One region of the Mesorhizobium sp. AD1-1 genome, then DNA from elsewhere that is predicted to be linked to it. Evidence: predicted binding sites of a transcription regulator. Region 1 holds the regulator's gene; each other region holds the start of a gene.
What was found. Region 1 encodes LexA, which represses DNA repair genes until DNA is damaged. Its sites were predicted from a motif close to TGTTCNNNNTGTGTTCNG; they were not measured.

Region 1 (4,646 bases):
GGCTCGCTCATCACTGGATATGCCAAGCTTTTGCCGCCGACCGGGCCGGTGCGACCGGACAGCTATGATTTCTCCTTCGACAGCTATTTTGCCGGCATTGGTGGCAGCGGATTCTTTCTCGGCAATCCAAAGCTTGTCGTCAGCGATGATGGCGACATGCCGCTGTCGGCCCGAATTTCCTCCAGCGTGGAAAATGCCCGTGAAGGCATCGCCGACCATATCAGGGCGAGCGTCGGCGGCGCCGAAGGCGAGATCGCCGCGGCGCTGATCGTCGGCGTGCGCGCCGGCATTCCCGACGACATCAATGAGGCGATGCGACGTACCGGCATCTACCACATCATCTCCATTTCGGGGCTGCATATGGCTCTGGTCGCCGGCACCATCATGGGGTTGCTGCGCGGCGCCTTCGCCTTGTTTCCCGATCTTTCCGCGCGTCGCCCGGTCAAGAAGTATGCCGCTGCCGCCGCACTGTTCTCGATCGCAGCCTACCTCGTCATCTCAGGTATCGTCGTCGCCGCCGAGCGCAGCTTCATCATGCTGGCAGTGATGCTGATTGCAGTTCTGTTCGATCGAGCAGCACTCACCATGCGCAATCTGGCGATCTCGGCGATCGCCGTCATCGTGGTGTCGCCGCATGAGGTGGTCGGCCCGAGTTTTCAGATGTCGTTCGCCGCGACTGCGGCTCTGGTCGGCGCTTATGCCGGCTGGGCGGATCACCGCGCGGGAAAAGCAAGACCGCCGCCGCCGAAGCGATCCTTGCCCGGGTTCCTGACACGAAAATTCCTGCTGGCGGCAATTGGTCTGGCCATGACCTCGATCATCGCCGGCAGCGCCACGACGCTGTTTGCCATCTGGCATTTTCAGCGTGTGTCGCCGCTCAGCCTGTTCGCCAATCTCGCGGTTATGCCGATCGTCACCGTCGTCATGTTCCTGGCCGTCGCCAGCGCGCTGCTGATGCCTTTCGGATTGGATTGGCCAGCTCTCTACCTGATGGGCAAGGGCCTGACGATGATGATCGCCATATCGGGCTGGATCTCCGAGCGTTCGCCTGTCGATGGGGTCGGGTTGATTTCGCAGCAGTCGGTCCTGCTGGTGGCCATTGCCCTGGTCATCGCGACGATGGCGACGACATGGCTGCGGCTCGCGGCTCTGCCATTCGCGTTGGCAGGCTTGCTGACCGTCTCGGATACGCGCACGCCCGATGTGCTGATCTCGGAAGACGCCCGGCTGGTGGCGTTGCCGATCGGTGGCGGTGAGCTTGCCGTCAGCCGGCAACGGCCGAACGAATTCACCGTCGACAACTGGAAACGCGCGCTGACATCGGAAACCATCGTCGTTCCGGAAGTGTTCGACAACAGCGATGGGCAATTCGACGTCGCGGATGCCGTTGAGCTACCGCCGGGATCGCCGTTCTATTGCTCCTCAGGCGTTTGCGTGGCCAGGCACATGTCCGGTGCGATCATTGCCTATGTCGAGGACCGCAAGGACACCTGGAAAGCCTGCGGCTTCGCCGAGCTGATCGTCGTCAACGACGCCACCGCCTATGACGCCTGTCACAACCCGCTGGTTCTCGTCATCACCAAGCGGCAACTGGCTCGCAAAGGCAGTGCCGCGGTCTTCTTCGATCGCCAATCGGCGACCACGCCGGCGACGATCAGCTTCGCGGTGGACAGCCCATATCGGCCCTGGCACACGCAACGCAGATACTCTCGCGAGGCGAGGGGGCTGGCACCCTTCAAGAAACCCGAGAAGCCAGTGGTCAACCCACAGCCGTCTCAGTAGCGACGGATCAGGCCGACGAGCTTGCCTTGCACCTTGACCCTGTCCGGCCCGAAAATCCGTGTCTCATAGGCTGGATTGGCGGCTTCGAGGGCAATCGAGGCGCCCTTGCGGCGGAACCGCTTCAGCGTCGCTTCCTCTTCATCGACCAGCGCCACGATGATCTCGCCGGGGCTGGCCGTGTCGGCGTTACGGATGATAACGGTGTCGCCGTCGAAGATGCCGGCCTCGATCATCGAATCGCCCTTGACCTCCAGTGCATAGTGCGCGCCGCCCATGATCATGTCCGGCGGCACCGAAATCGAATGCGTCTGATGTTGGATGGCATCGATCGGCACGCCGGCGGCGATGCGACCCATGACCGGGATCGAAACGGCAGAGACCGCATCGTCGTCATTGCCGGGCGAAGGCATCCGCGAAGGCGCCGGCTTGATCTGCCGGCCAAGAGCACCACCCTGACCAAGACTGCCCTGGATGACGCTTGGCGAAAACTTCTTTGCCGCATTGAGGCCTGGCGCGATGGAGTCCGGCAGCCGCAGCACTTCCAGCGCGCGGGCCCGATTGGGCAGCCGGCGGATAAAGCCGCGCTCCTCAAGGGCCGTGATCAGCCGATGAATCCCGGATTTGGAGGCAAGGTCGAGCGCCTCCTTCATCTCGTCGAAGGATGGCGGAATGCCGCTCTCCTTCAGGCGTTCATGGATGAACATCAGCAGTTCATGTTGCTTGCGTGTCAGCATGGCGGCCCCCAGGTTCCCTGAAACCAGAATCGAAAAACAAACCCAGAACAAACACTATCTGTTCCAGTTGTGTTCTGCAACCGTTTAAAGTTTAATGAATTTGTTAAGGCTGCTGAAATTATTTGGCGCTTGCCAGCGGGTTACGATCGACGGGCGCCACCTTCGGCAATGCGCCTGCTCACATTGAAATTGTTATGGTTAATGACCTGTGGCTTATCCCCTACCAAAGCTTGGCATTATCTGTCGATCGACCTCGACAAGGAGCGATTGCAACCTTCGGGACGTTCGTTGGCCGTGAACGAAACGGAGCCAAAACGCCAACGTCAGTTGGGCATTTTGGCTGGAAATTCAGCTCTCCGTCATTTGCCAGGCAGTGAGGGCAGCGACGGCGGATCGCCGGGATCGGTGCGTCAGGTAACGGCTTCCTTGACGGCGAAACGCTGGTCCTTCCATGCACCCGTGCGCAGAATGTCTTCCAGAACCTCAACCGCCAGCCACACATCCTTGTAGCTGACATAGAGCGGCGTGAAGCCGAAACGGATGGTCGACGGTGCGCGGAAGTCACCGATCACCCCGCGCTCGATCAGCGCCCGCATGATTTGATAGCCATGGTCGTGAAGGAACGACACCTGGCTGCCGCGCCTGGTCGCGTCGCGGGTAGTCTCCAGCGCGAGACCGTAGGCGCCGCACTTGGCTTCGACGAGCTGGATGAACAGTTCTGTCTGCGCGACGCTCTTCTTTCGCAATGCCGCCATGTCGACGTCGCTCCAGATGGCAAGCGCGCCTTTGAGCGCCCGCATCGACAGGACCGGTTGCGTACCGCACAGAAAACGGCGGATGCCGGCGCCGGCAACATAACCCCGTTCGAAGGCAAAGGGCCGCGCATGGCCCCACCAGCCGCTGAGCGGCTGGCTGATATCGCCGTGGTGGCGCTGTGCGGCATAGATGAAGGCCGGCGCGCCCGGACCGCCGTTGAGGTACTTGTACGTGCAGCCGACAGCGAAATCGGCATTTGCCTGATCGAGCTCGACGGGCAGGGCGCCGGCGGTGTGGCAGAGATCCCAGACGATCAGCGCTCCGGCCGCATGAGCCCTGCGCGTCAGCGCCGCCATGTCGCGCAGTTCACCCGATTTGTAATTGACGTGGTTGACCAGCACCACCGCGACGTTTTCGTCGATTAGCTCTTCGATGGTCGGCGCGTCGACGCCCGCGAGGCGCAGCAGGACGCCATCCCGGGTCGAGGCCACGCCTTCGGCGATGTACAGGTCGGTGGGAAAACTGTCACCTTCGGCGACGATGGCTGACCGGCCGGGCCGCATCTCCATCGCTGCGTGCAGCACCTTGTAGATGTTGGTCGATGTCGTGTCGCAGACGACGGTCTGGCCGGCCGCGGCTCCTATCAGGCGTCCGAGCTGGTCACCGAGTTCGATCGGCATCTCGAACCATCCGGCCGTGTTCCAGGCTCGGATAAGATCTCGGGCCCATTCCTGCGTCGCCGCCTGCTGCAGCTCGCCGAAAACGGCATGAGATGCTGCCCCCAGTGAATTGCCGTCGAGATAGATCACCCCCTCCGGCAGAATGAAACGGTCGCGCATGGCCCGCAGCGGATCCGTGGCATCCATCGCTTCGACTGCGGCGAGATCAGGAATTCCACTCATGGTCAGTCCCCGGTTGTTCGCGAAGGGTTCCCGCCACAGAGCGTCCCTTCAGTGAGCCTGTTCTCATTTCGATGATGTCAGAGCCGGGTGCGGACCGTCCACAGCTCCGGAAACAGCACGACCTCGAGCATTTTCTTCAGATACGAAGCACCCGACGTGCCGCCGGTGCCGCGCTTCAGACCGATGATGCGCTCCACCGTGGTGACGTGGTTGAAGCGCCAGCGGCGGAAATAATCCTCGAAGTCGACCAGCTTCTCGGCCAGTTCGTAGAACATCCAGTAGCGCTGCGGATCGCGGTAGATAGTCTGCCAGGCGACCAGGACCTCTTCATTCTCGGTTCGCGTCTCACGCCAGTCCGTGCGCCTGGCATCGGCACCGATGTCGAATCCGTTGCGCGCCAAAAGCAGCAGCGCTTCGTCGTAGAGCGATGGCTCGGCCAGAATGGCTTCCAGCTTTCCGCTGAGGTCAGGCC
Region 2 (4,646 bases), on a different contig from region 1:
CGCCCACCGAACCGCCGCGCCGTCCTGCGCCAGCGGATGAAATCAATGACGAAGCGGAACGGCGCCGCCAGCCCGAACAGCACGATCTGCCCGGCAATGCGGGCGATGCTGTGCCGCAGCCGGCCGCTCAACGAAAGCGCGAAGACGGTCAGCGCCGCCAGCGCGATCGAGACCGACAGGGTGCTGACGTTTTCAGCCAGCGGCAGCAGCGGGACAAGCAAGGCGATGGGCTTGAGCCAGACCCGGCCGTCGTTGAAGGCGGCCGGGTGCACAGCGACGACCGCCGCGGCAATCAGCAGGGCGAACAGGAGAACCGTGATCCCGGCGGGCTGGCCATAGAACAGAAAATCCGCGAGCGCTGCCAGCAGGATGGCGACACCGAAACGGCTGCAATAGCTCGGCGCGGCGGAGAACAACGCTGTCATGACCTGGCTTTCCTGATGGCTTCCAGCCGAACCGTTGGCGGGCTTTTGCGGACAAAGGGAATGAGGGTTGCGACGGGACACGCGCGCGGCGGATCGGCCAGCCACCAGCCCTCGCTCCGCAGTCGGTGAGGCAGGGACCAACGGGGCTTTGCTCGCTTGTGCATGCCGCTTGTCTCGCAAGCGGGCGGGGAAACGGCAGGGCGGATCCGAGGAGGTTTTCCGCAGGCCCGTGCAGTTTTCGTGCAGGGGTAAACGCTGCCGATCTCCCCCCTCGTGGGGGAGATTGGTAGCTTCATGCCCCGACTTGCCTCACCCGCCCACAAGCGGCATAGATCAGCCATGGAAACCTACCGTCCGCGCCGCTCCGTGCTCTACATCCCGGCCTCCAGCGACAAGGCCTTGGCCAAGATCGCGCAGCTTGCCTGCGATGCCATCATCATCGACCTGGAAGACGCCGTCGCTCCGGCCGACAAGATCGCCGCCCGCGAAAAACTGGCCGGCATTTTCGCCGGCCATTCCGAGAGACGCTGCGAGATGATCGTGCGCATCAATGCGATATCAGGCGAATGGGGCGCCGACGACCTGCTGGCGGCCGCAAGCTGCGAACCCGACGGCATCCTTCTGCCCAAGGTCGACACGCCGCGCGACCTGCTCGAGGCCGGCGACGTGCTTGACGACAATTTCGCTCCCCACAGCGTGAAACTATGGGCGATGATCGAGACGCCCAAGGCGCTGCTCAACATCGGCGCCATCGCCGAACTTGGCCGCGATCCGGCCTCGCGGCTCAATTGTTTCGTTGCCGGAACGAATGATCTGGTCAAGGAGACCGGCATTCTGGCGACGCCTGATAGGCGCTACCTCGTGCCATGGCTGATGCAGATGGTGCTGGCCGCACGCGCCGGCGGCATCGACATGCTCGACGGCGTCTCCAACGATTTTCGCGACCTCGACGCCTTCGCCCATGAATGCGCGGAAGCCGCGGCCATGGGGTTCGACGGCAAGAGCCTCATCCACCCGGCCCAGATCGAAGCCGCGAACCGCGCCTTCGTGCCGTCCACGGAAGCGGTGGCCGAGGCACGCTCGGTGAGGGAAGCCTTCGCGCTCGCCGAGAATGCCGGCAAGGGTGTGATCGCGCTGAACGGCAGGATGGTCGAACGGCTGCACCTGGCGCAGGCCGAAAAACTGCTGGCGAAGGCAGCCGCCATCGGGTCATAAATGCTCGATGGATGCGAGCGGGCTACAGCTACTCACGACAGGAATTGAACAATGAAACTCTACCGCTTTCTGTCCGCTCCGGACGATGCCAGCTTCTGCCACAAGGTGACAGCGGCGCTGAACAAGGGCTGGCATCTGTTCGGCTCGCCGACCTATGCCTACGACAAGAAGGCCAAAGCGATGCGTTGCGGCCAGGCCGTGGTCAAGGATATCGACGGTCAGGAATACGGGCCCGATACCAAGCTGAGTGACTGGTAGATTTGAAAAGCTCCGACGCAGCGTGTGTTGAGATTCAGGTCAGGCCGAGTCAAAAATGGTGGTTTCCGAGAACCGGAGCGGAGCGTACTTTTGGGTACGTGAGCACCGTTCTACCGCGACGCGGTAGAGCGGGGAAGCGCAGGAAGCCATCATTTGCAGGCCGGCATCACCTGAATATCAGCGCACTCTACTCCGCCGCCTCTTCGATCTTCTCCATATCATCGTCCGACAGGCCGAAATGGTGGCCGATCTCGTGGATCAGCACGTGGGTGACGATGTCGCCCAGCGTCTCTTCGTTCTCGGACCAGTAATCGAGGATGGCGCGGCGGTAGAGCGTGATGCGGTTCGGGCCTTCGCCGGTCTGCGGGTTCCAGCGCTCGGCGATGCCGCGTCCCTCGAACAGGCCGAGCAGGTCGAATGGCGTTTCCAGCGACAGATCGTCCATGATTTCGTCGGTTGGGAATTCGGCGATCTGGATGACGATCTCGCCGGTCAGCTTGCGAAAATCCTCCGGCAGATGGGCGTACGCCTCCAGCGCCAGGAACTCCATTTCGTCCATCGAGGGCGAGAGTTCGTCGTGCCAGGTGCGGGTCTTGTAGATGCGGGCCATGCTTTGTCCTTTGATCCCGGCATATAGGCTTTCGCACCGGAATCGGCAAATGAACGGGCCGATGCGCCTGCGCCATCCCTGCAGAGAGGAATAAATTCCCCATGACTCTGCTTGACTCTTGGGATGCGCTCTGGAATCTATAGGAACATAACAGGAACAATTGTGAGTGGAAGCTGACCGTCATGGCGATGACCGCCGTGGCGCGGGAGACTGTTTTTGCCCTGCGCCGCCAGATCGCGAAAATCGAGGGAACGCTGCCCGAGCGCTTGGCTGCGCCGGCAGCCGCACCCTTTGATGCTGACGTCAACACTGATCTCACAATCGTCCGGCGTGGCATTGCCGCGGCGTTGCCGGATGCGTTCCTGCCTATCGGCGTCGGGCGCCTCGATGCCGCCCTGAGCGGCGGGCTGCCGAAGGCCGCCCTGAGCGAAATCCATGGGCTTGAAACCCGCGATGCCGGGGCCGTCGCCGGCTTCGCTTTGTCGCTCACCAGCCTGATCCTCAAGCAAACGCCAGGGCTGCCGGTGCTGTGGATCGGCACATCGGAGATTTTTCGCGAGGCCGGCTTTCCCTATGCCAGGGGGCTTCACGCCTCGTTCGGCATCGAGCCGGAGCAATTGCTGTTTTCCGAGGCGCCAAGGCTCGTCGATGCGCTGTGGGTCGCCGAGGAGGCGGCCCGGATGACGGCGCTCGCCGCCGTCATCCTGGAAATCCGCGGCAATCCGCAGCGGCTTGACCTGACCGCGACACGCCGGCTGCATGCAAGGGCGCAAGCGGCCGGCCGGCCGGTGTTCCTGCTGCGGCAGGCGGCTGGGCCCGAACCGACGGCGGCACCCGTCCGCCTCATCGTCGCCTCGGCGCCGGCGGTGCCGCGCGACACCATCGCCGGGCCGCTGGCCGGCTCGATCGGCCGCCCGGCCTTCACCCTCACCATCGGCAAGAGCCGCACGGCCCTGCCTGGACAATTCACACTGGAGTGGAACCCCGATGAACGCGCATTCGACGAAAGAGCGGGCGACGAAGGAGCAGGTGGGGAAAGAAACCGGCCAAAGAATCCTGTCCCTATGGTTTCCCTATCTGGCGGCGGAAAGGATCCTGCGCCAGCGTCTGGGGCGGTCCTGGCGTTCCCGGCCGTCGGATCACCCCTCTCACCCGCCGCTCGTGATCAGCCATCGCGACCGCAACGCACAGCGCATCTCGGCCCTCGACGAGCGGGCTGAGGCGCTGCACCTGAAGCGCGACATGGGCATCGCCGATGCGCGCGCCATGCATCCGTCGATCGACGTCGTCGAGGCCGATCCGGAAGCCGATCGCCGCCTGCTCGAAGGCCTCGCCGACTGGTGCGACCGCTACACCCCGCTGGTGGCGCTGGACGGGGCAGACGGCCTGTTTCTCGACGTCACCGGCTGCACCCATCTGTTCGGCGGCGAGCGCGCCATGCTGGACGACATCCTGTCGCGCTTCTTCCATCAGGGTTTCGATGTCCGCGCCGGGCTTGCCGCGACGCCGGGCGCTGCCTGGGCGGCGGCACGCTTTTGCGGCGACCGCATCGTTGTGTCAGGCGAGGAGGAGGCGCTGCTGGCGCCCCTGCCGCTGGCCGCGCTGCGCATAGAACCTTCGACCCGCACCAGCCTGGAAAGTGTGGGCCTGCGCACGGCGGGCGCCGTCATGGCGGCACCGCGCGCGCCGCTCGCCCGCCGCTTCGGCGCCCTGCTGCTCCTGCGCCTCGACCAGGCGCTTGGCCGGCTCGACGAGGCGGTGTCGCCGCGCCTGCCCGTCGCGCCGCTTTCGGTCGAACGCCACCTCGCCGAACCCGTCACCCTGACCGAGGACATCGAACGGCTGGTGGGCATGCTGGCGGCGACCTTGAAGACCGACCTCGAGCGCCGCGGCGAGGGCGCCCGGACGCTGGCGCTGCTGCTCTTTCGCGTCGACGGCGCCGTCAGCCGCATCGCGCTCGGTACCTCGCGGCCGATGCGCGAACCCATGCTGATCCAGAAACTGTTCCATGAAAGGCTGGCCGCGCTCGAACAGGATATCGATGCCGGCTATGGTTTCGATCTGGTGCGGCTCTCGGTGTTGGCATCAGCCACCTTCGACATGCAGCAGGCCGATCTTGCCGGCGAGGTGACCGACGA
Region 3 (4,646 bases), on a different contig from region 1:
TGGTTCTATAATAGAACCATTTGCAAAAAAGATGTCAAGTACTATTATAGAACCAAGTTGGGTGATTTGGAGAAGCCGCTTGAAGCGCAGGAGCATGGAGAAGGCCGAATGCCCGGTGGCTCGGGCTCTGGATGTCATCGGCGACTGGTGGACCCTGCTGATCGTGCGTGACGCATTTGATGGCATAAGCCGCTTTGGGGAGTTCCAACGCAACCTGGGGATATCGAAGGGTATTCTTGCAGCCCGGCTAAAGGCGCTTGAAGAGGCCGACATCTTACGCTCAGAAAAGCCAAAAGACGGTGGGGCGCACAGCGACTATGTGCTGACTGAAAAGGGGCGTGGTCTATTCGCCGTGGTCGTGGGACTGAGGCAATGGGGAGAGGCTCATTGCTTCAACCCTGGCGAAGCGCATTCGGTGCTCGTGGAAAAGGCTAGCGGCCAGCCAGTCGCCCCCCTAATTCTTCGCAATGCCGAAGGGCGCCCGGTCGATGCGTCCTCGACCGAGGTGCGCAAGGTTGGTGCTTAGACACCGACATGGTTTGAAGCCAGCGCCTTTGCCGTGCGGATCGCCGGTCCTCGCTTTGCTGGTCGGTCGGGCCGTATGCGGTGAACCGGTCGCCATCGTCGCCGCGGTCCTATGCCACGACAACGATCAGCTTCGGCTTTTTCTGATCTGGCACATCGTCGGACACTCAGTGCGTCTGGCCGGAGCGGAGATGCATCTCGATCTTATTGATTGCCTTCGTGAGGACATCGACTGCCTGCAGATTGACGGCGAAGTCGAAGTTACCTTGCGCTGTTTCGAATATCAGAACGCCGACCTTGATCTCGTCGTCGCTCATCAAGCCCATTCCAATGCCGGTCGGCATATAGGGTGGTTTTTCTGACATCGTCTCTCTCCTCAGACCCGGTGTGGCCTCGTCAGCCGCTCGGCCGGAGTGCCATGTCATTGCCGTTCACCATTATTCGAAATGCATGGATTGGCCGCGCATCATTGCCAGGGTCAGCGCGATTGCAGGATTTGCAGGCGGCTTCTCCATAAGCAAGGAGCCGTCGAAATCGCGCCACGCCGCCATGCGCAATTCGTCACCATCATCGGCAGCTGCGGGGTCGAAAACGTGGGCATCATAGGGATCTCGGTCAATCTCGATCTTCCAGTCCTTGAGCGCCTTGCGGGCCATTTCCTCAACCTGGGCAAGGTCGCTGGTGAAGAAGGGGATACGGTCGCCATCTTCCGAAAGCGGCTCGACCCGATCCAGCGTCGGCCGCTCGGGCACCCAACCAAGAACGAAGGCAATATCGAAATCGATCTGGCGGTCCGGGCCAGCTGCAACCTCCAGCCGTTTGACGACGTCAGGATAAAGCTGCCTGCGCGCCGGCCACGTGTCCGGAAGCGCCTCGGATTGCAACCGCGTTCGGGGAACGTCGATCAATTCCATGATCTGATGGCTTGGAACTTTGTCCTCCGGCCAGCCCGCACAACATGCAGTCGTCGCAGCCTCGTCGGCTTCCATCCAGACTGAAGCAGCCTGGTCCTCGTCCTCGGTTGGCTGGTCGTCTTCTGGAAAGCCTTTGATATCCCAGCCTTCCAACGCGAACAAACCTTCCGCGCCTTGCAAAGCCGTAATGCCGGCGCGCGCGAAGACTGCTTCGGCTGCCGCGACCCCGCGTGCCAGTTCCTCGGGCGTTGCACCTTCAATGTTCAAGCGAAGTTCCATGGTTCGCCTCCTGTATCAATCCTCCCAACAGTGAACAAAATAAGAACAAAGGTGTCAATAGACTCCTGATGGTTGGAAAATAGGCTCGTTTTTCAATGGGATAGTCACACTGGCAATCGGTTGAGGCTCCGTGCTCAATTTCCAAGGCAACTTCTTTCATGGGTCGATGCTGCACGCGGACCACCGCGGACGGGGACAGTCGGTCCCGCGTCCCGTCCTGCGGCCGGCGCTATGCTGACGCTCCTACGGCTGTCCTGTTAACCGCCCTCGGCGGAGGCGAATTTCCGTCGTCCCGCGCGCGACAATCATCCGCTGCTGCGGACGCGCGCAGGACTGCGGTTTATGCGCCGTTTTCCTTTGGGCGCCGGCAGTCGCCGGCGCGACGTCCAGCGCAGCATCGTGGCCTCGACGTATCGTCCTGTCGGCAAACAACTCTGTCGGTGTCACCAGGCGGTCGCGCCAAACATTTCTTCCGCAGCGCCACCTCGCCGTACCATTGACTCTTCATTAGGAAGAGAACAAATGAGGAACATATTATCAGCATTCCGCGTTCAGGGGACAGATGAGTGCATCGGCGCCAAACGCTGCTATTTCCGATCTGCGAGATCGCATTGCGCGTCTCGAAGGCGCTAATGCGAGCAAAAGAGCGGTGCTCCCATTCGGAATCTCCTCGATCGACAGTCATCTGCCAGGCGGGGGTGTGGCGCTTGGCGCACTTCATGAGGTTGCCGGCGGCGGCAATGGAGCGATCGATGGCGCCGCAGCGTCGCTATTTGCAGCCGGGATTGCAGCGAGGACGCAAGGCAAGGTGCTGTGGTGCGTGACGCGCCAGGATCTGTTTGCGCCGGCAATCGCCCAGGTCGGGCTTCACCCCGACCGGGTGATCTATGTTGAAGCCGGTGACGACAAATCCTTGCTCGCCTGCTTCGAGGAAGGTCTGCGGCATGTCGGGCTTGGAGCTGTGGTCGCGGAAGTGGCGCGTCTGTCCATGACTGCCTCGCGCCGGTTGCAACTGGCATCGGAAGGCTCCGGCGCGATCGGCATCGCCATCCGCCGCTGGCGCCGGCAGACCGAAGCGGCCGATTTCGGGCAACCGACGGCGTCTGTCACCCGCTGGCGGGTCTCCGTGCTGCCATCGCGGCCGCTGCCTGTACCCGGCGTTGGCCGGGCGCGATGGCAACTTGAACTGATCCGGTCTCGTGGAGGGGAAACACTGGATATCGAAGTGGAGGCTTGTGATGCAAAGGGTCGTCTCGCTCTTCCTTCCAAGCTGGTCGACCGACCGGCTCAGAAGGAAATTGGGCGACGTCTCGCCGCCACCGGATAAGCCTTTGGTGCTGGTCGGGCGGCAAGGCAATCGCCGCTTGGTGGTTGCGGCCGATCGCGCGGCACTGGAAGCGGGCCTGCGCGTGGGAATGCCGGCGACGAAGGCGCAGGCGCTCGTGCAGGGGCTGGCGGTCATGGAGTCCGAACCCGATGCCGACGCGAAGGCATTGGAGCGGTTGGCCCTGTGGGCCTTGCGGCGGTACGCGCCGATCGTCGCCGCGGATCCTCCGGACGGATTGGTCATGGACACCACGGGCGCCGATCACCTCCATGGCGGTGAACGGCTGATGCTGACTGACATGGTCGAACGCCTCGGCCAAGCCGGCGTCACGGCGCGGGCAGCGGTTGCGGACAGCTGGGGTGCCGCCCATGCTGTCGCGCGATATGTCAGGCAGACCGTCAGCGTGGTCGCCGTCAATGAAGCTTACGACGCGATTTCCCCTCTGCCCATCGCGGCACTGCGATTGCCCGATGCAATCGTCGGCGGTCTGCGGGTTTTGGGCTTCGAAAGGGTAGGCGAGCTTCTGAAGCAGCCACGTGCGCCACTGACGCTGCGCTTCGGACCGGAACTGGGCCGCCGCCTTGACCAGGCTTCTGGACCCCTTGCCGAACCGATAGAGCCCGTGCGGCCAGCCGATGTGGTCGAGGTAAAGCGGACCTTTGGCGAGCCCATCGGTGCGGCCGAGACCATCGCGCACTATGTCGGCAAGCTTGTTCAGGCGTTGTGTGCCGAACTGGAGACCAAAGGCCTCGGCGCCCGGCGGCTCGACCTGCTGCTCTACCGCGTCGACAACCGCATCGAAGCCATTCGCGTCGGCACGGCCTTGCCGGTCCGCGATGTGAGGCGGCTCACGCGTCTCATCTGCGACAAGATCGAGACGGTCGATCCGGGCTTCGGCATCGAGCTGATGAGGTTGTCCGCGCCGTTGGCAGAATCACTGATGCCCAGGCAGACGGTTTCGTCGCTGATCGAGCAACGGGACGCAGACATCTCGGATTTGATCGACACACTTAGCAATCGTGTCGGTGAGGAAAAGCTCTATCGGTTTACCCCGGTTGCCAGCGATGTACCCGAGCGATCTTTCCGGCGCGTAGCCGCCGGATCCGCTGAGACCGGCGACGCATGGCCAGACCATTGGCCGCGTCCGGCTCGCTTGTTTACCGTGCCGGAGCCGATCGAGGCCATCGCGCTGCTACCGGACCATCCGCCGGCGAGCTTCACCTGGAAAGGCATCCGTCGACGGGTCAAGCGCGCCGATGGACCTGAGCGGGTTTTCGGCGAATGGTGGAAGCGCGACGCCGAGCTTGCCGCCGTGCGCGACTATTTCCAGGTCGAGGACGAAGCCGGCGAGCGGTTCTGGATTTATCGCGCAGGCGACGGCGAGGATGCCGCGACCGGCTCGCATCGCTGGTTCCTGCATGGCATCTTCGGATGAACGCGTGCTATGTCGAGCTGCAATGCACCTCGCATTTTTCCTTTCTGCGGGGCGCGAGTTCCTGTGAGGAACTGTTCGCGCAAGCAGCCAGCATGGGAATGCTCGCCCTTGCCATCTGTGATCGCAACAGTCTGGCCGGCATTGTCCGCGCGCACGAGGCTGCAAA

Region 2: LB519_RS05715 (ImuA family protein) is a predicted target of LexA. The motif match lies at 2,650-2,667, and genes of this name have one in related genera.
Region 3: LB519_RS16030 (ImuA family protein) is a predicted target of LexA. The motif match lies at 2,233-2,250, and genes of this name have one in related genera.

The regions. Positions count from the first base shown of each region.
Region 1 covers NZ_JAIUGP010000003.1:45,624-50,269, reverse strand. The annotation lists gene LB519_RS06880 (ComEC/Rec2 family competence protein) at 1-1,782, shown strand, start outside; gene lexA (transcriptional repressor LexA) at 1,776-2,516, opposite strand; gene kynU (kynureninase) at 2,927-4,174, opposite strand; gene kynA (tryptophan 2,3-dioxygenase) at 4,252-4,646, opposite strand, start outside.
Region 2 covers NZ_JAIUGP010000002.1:446,761-451,406, forward strand. The annotation lists gene LB519_RS05695 (DUF4173 domain-containing protein) at 1-425, opposite strand, end outside; gene LB519_RS05700 (HpcH/HpaI aldolase/citrate lyase family protein) at 765-1,640, shown strand; gene LB519_RS05705 (DUF1737 domain-containing protein) at 1,692-1,898, shown strand; gene LB519_RS05710 (metallopeptidase family protein) at 2,086-2,508, opposite strand; gene LB519_RS05715 (ImuA family protein) at 2,691-3,728, shown strand; gene LB519_RS05720 (DUF6504 family protein) at 3,670-4,646, shown strand, end outside.
Region 3 covers NZ_JAIUGP010000007.1:223,591-228,236, reverse strand. The annotation lists gene LB519_RS16045 (winged helix-turn-helix transcriptional regulator) at 95-526, shown strand; gene LB519_RS16040 (hypothetical protein) at 693-890, opposite strand; gene LB519_RS16035 (hypothetical protein) at 963-1,619, opposite strand; gene LB519_RS16030 (ImuA family protein) at 2,281-3,045, shown strand; gene LB519_RS16025 (DUF6504 family protein) at 2,957-4,480, shown strand; gene LB519_RS16020 (error-prone DNA polymerase) at 4,477-4,646, shown strand, end outside.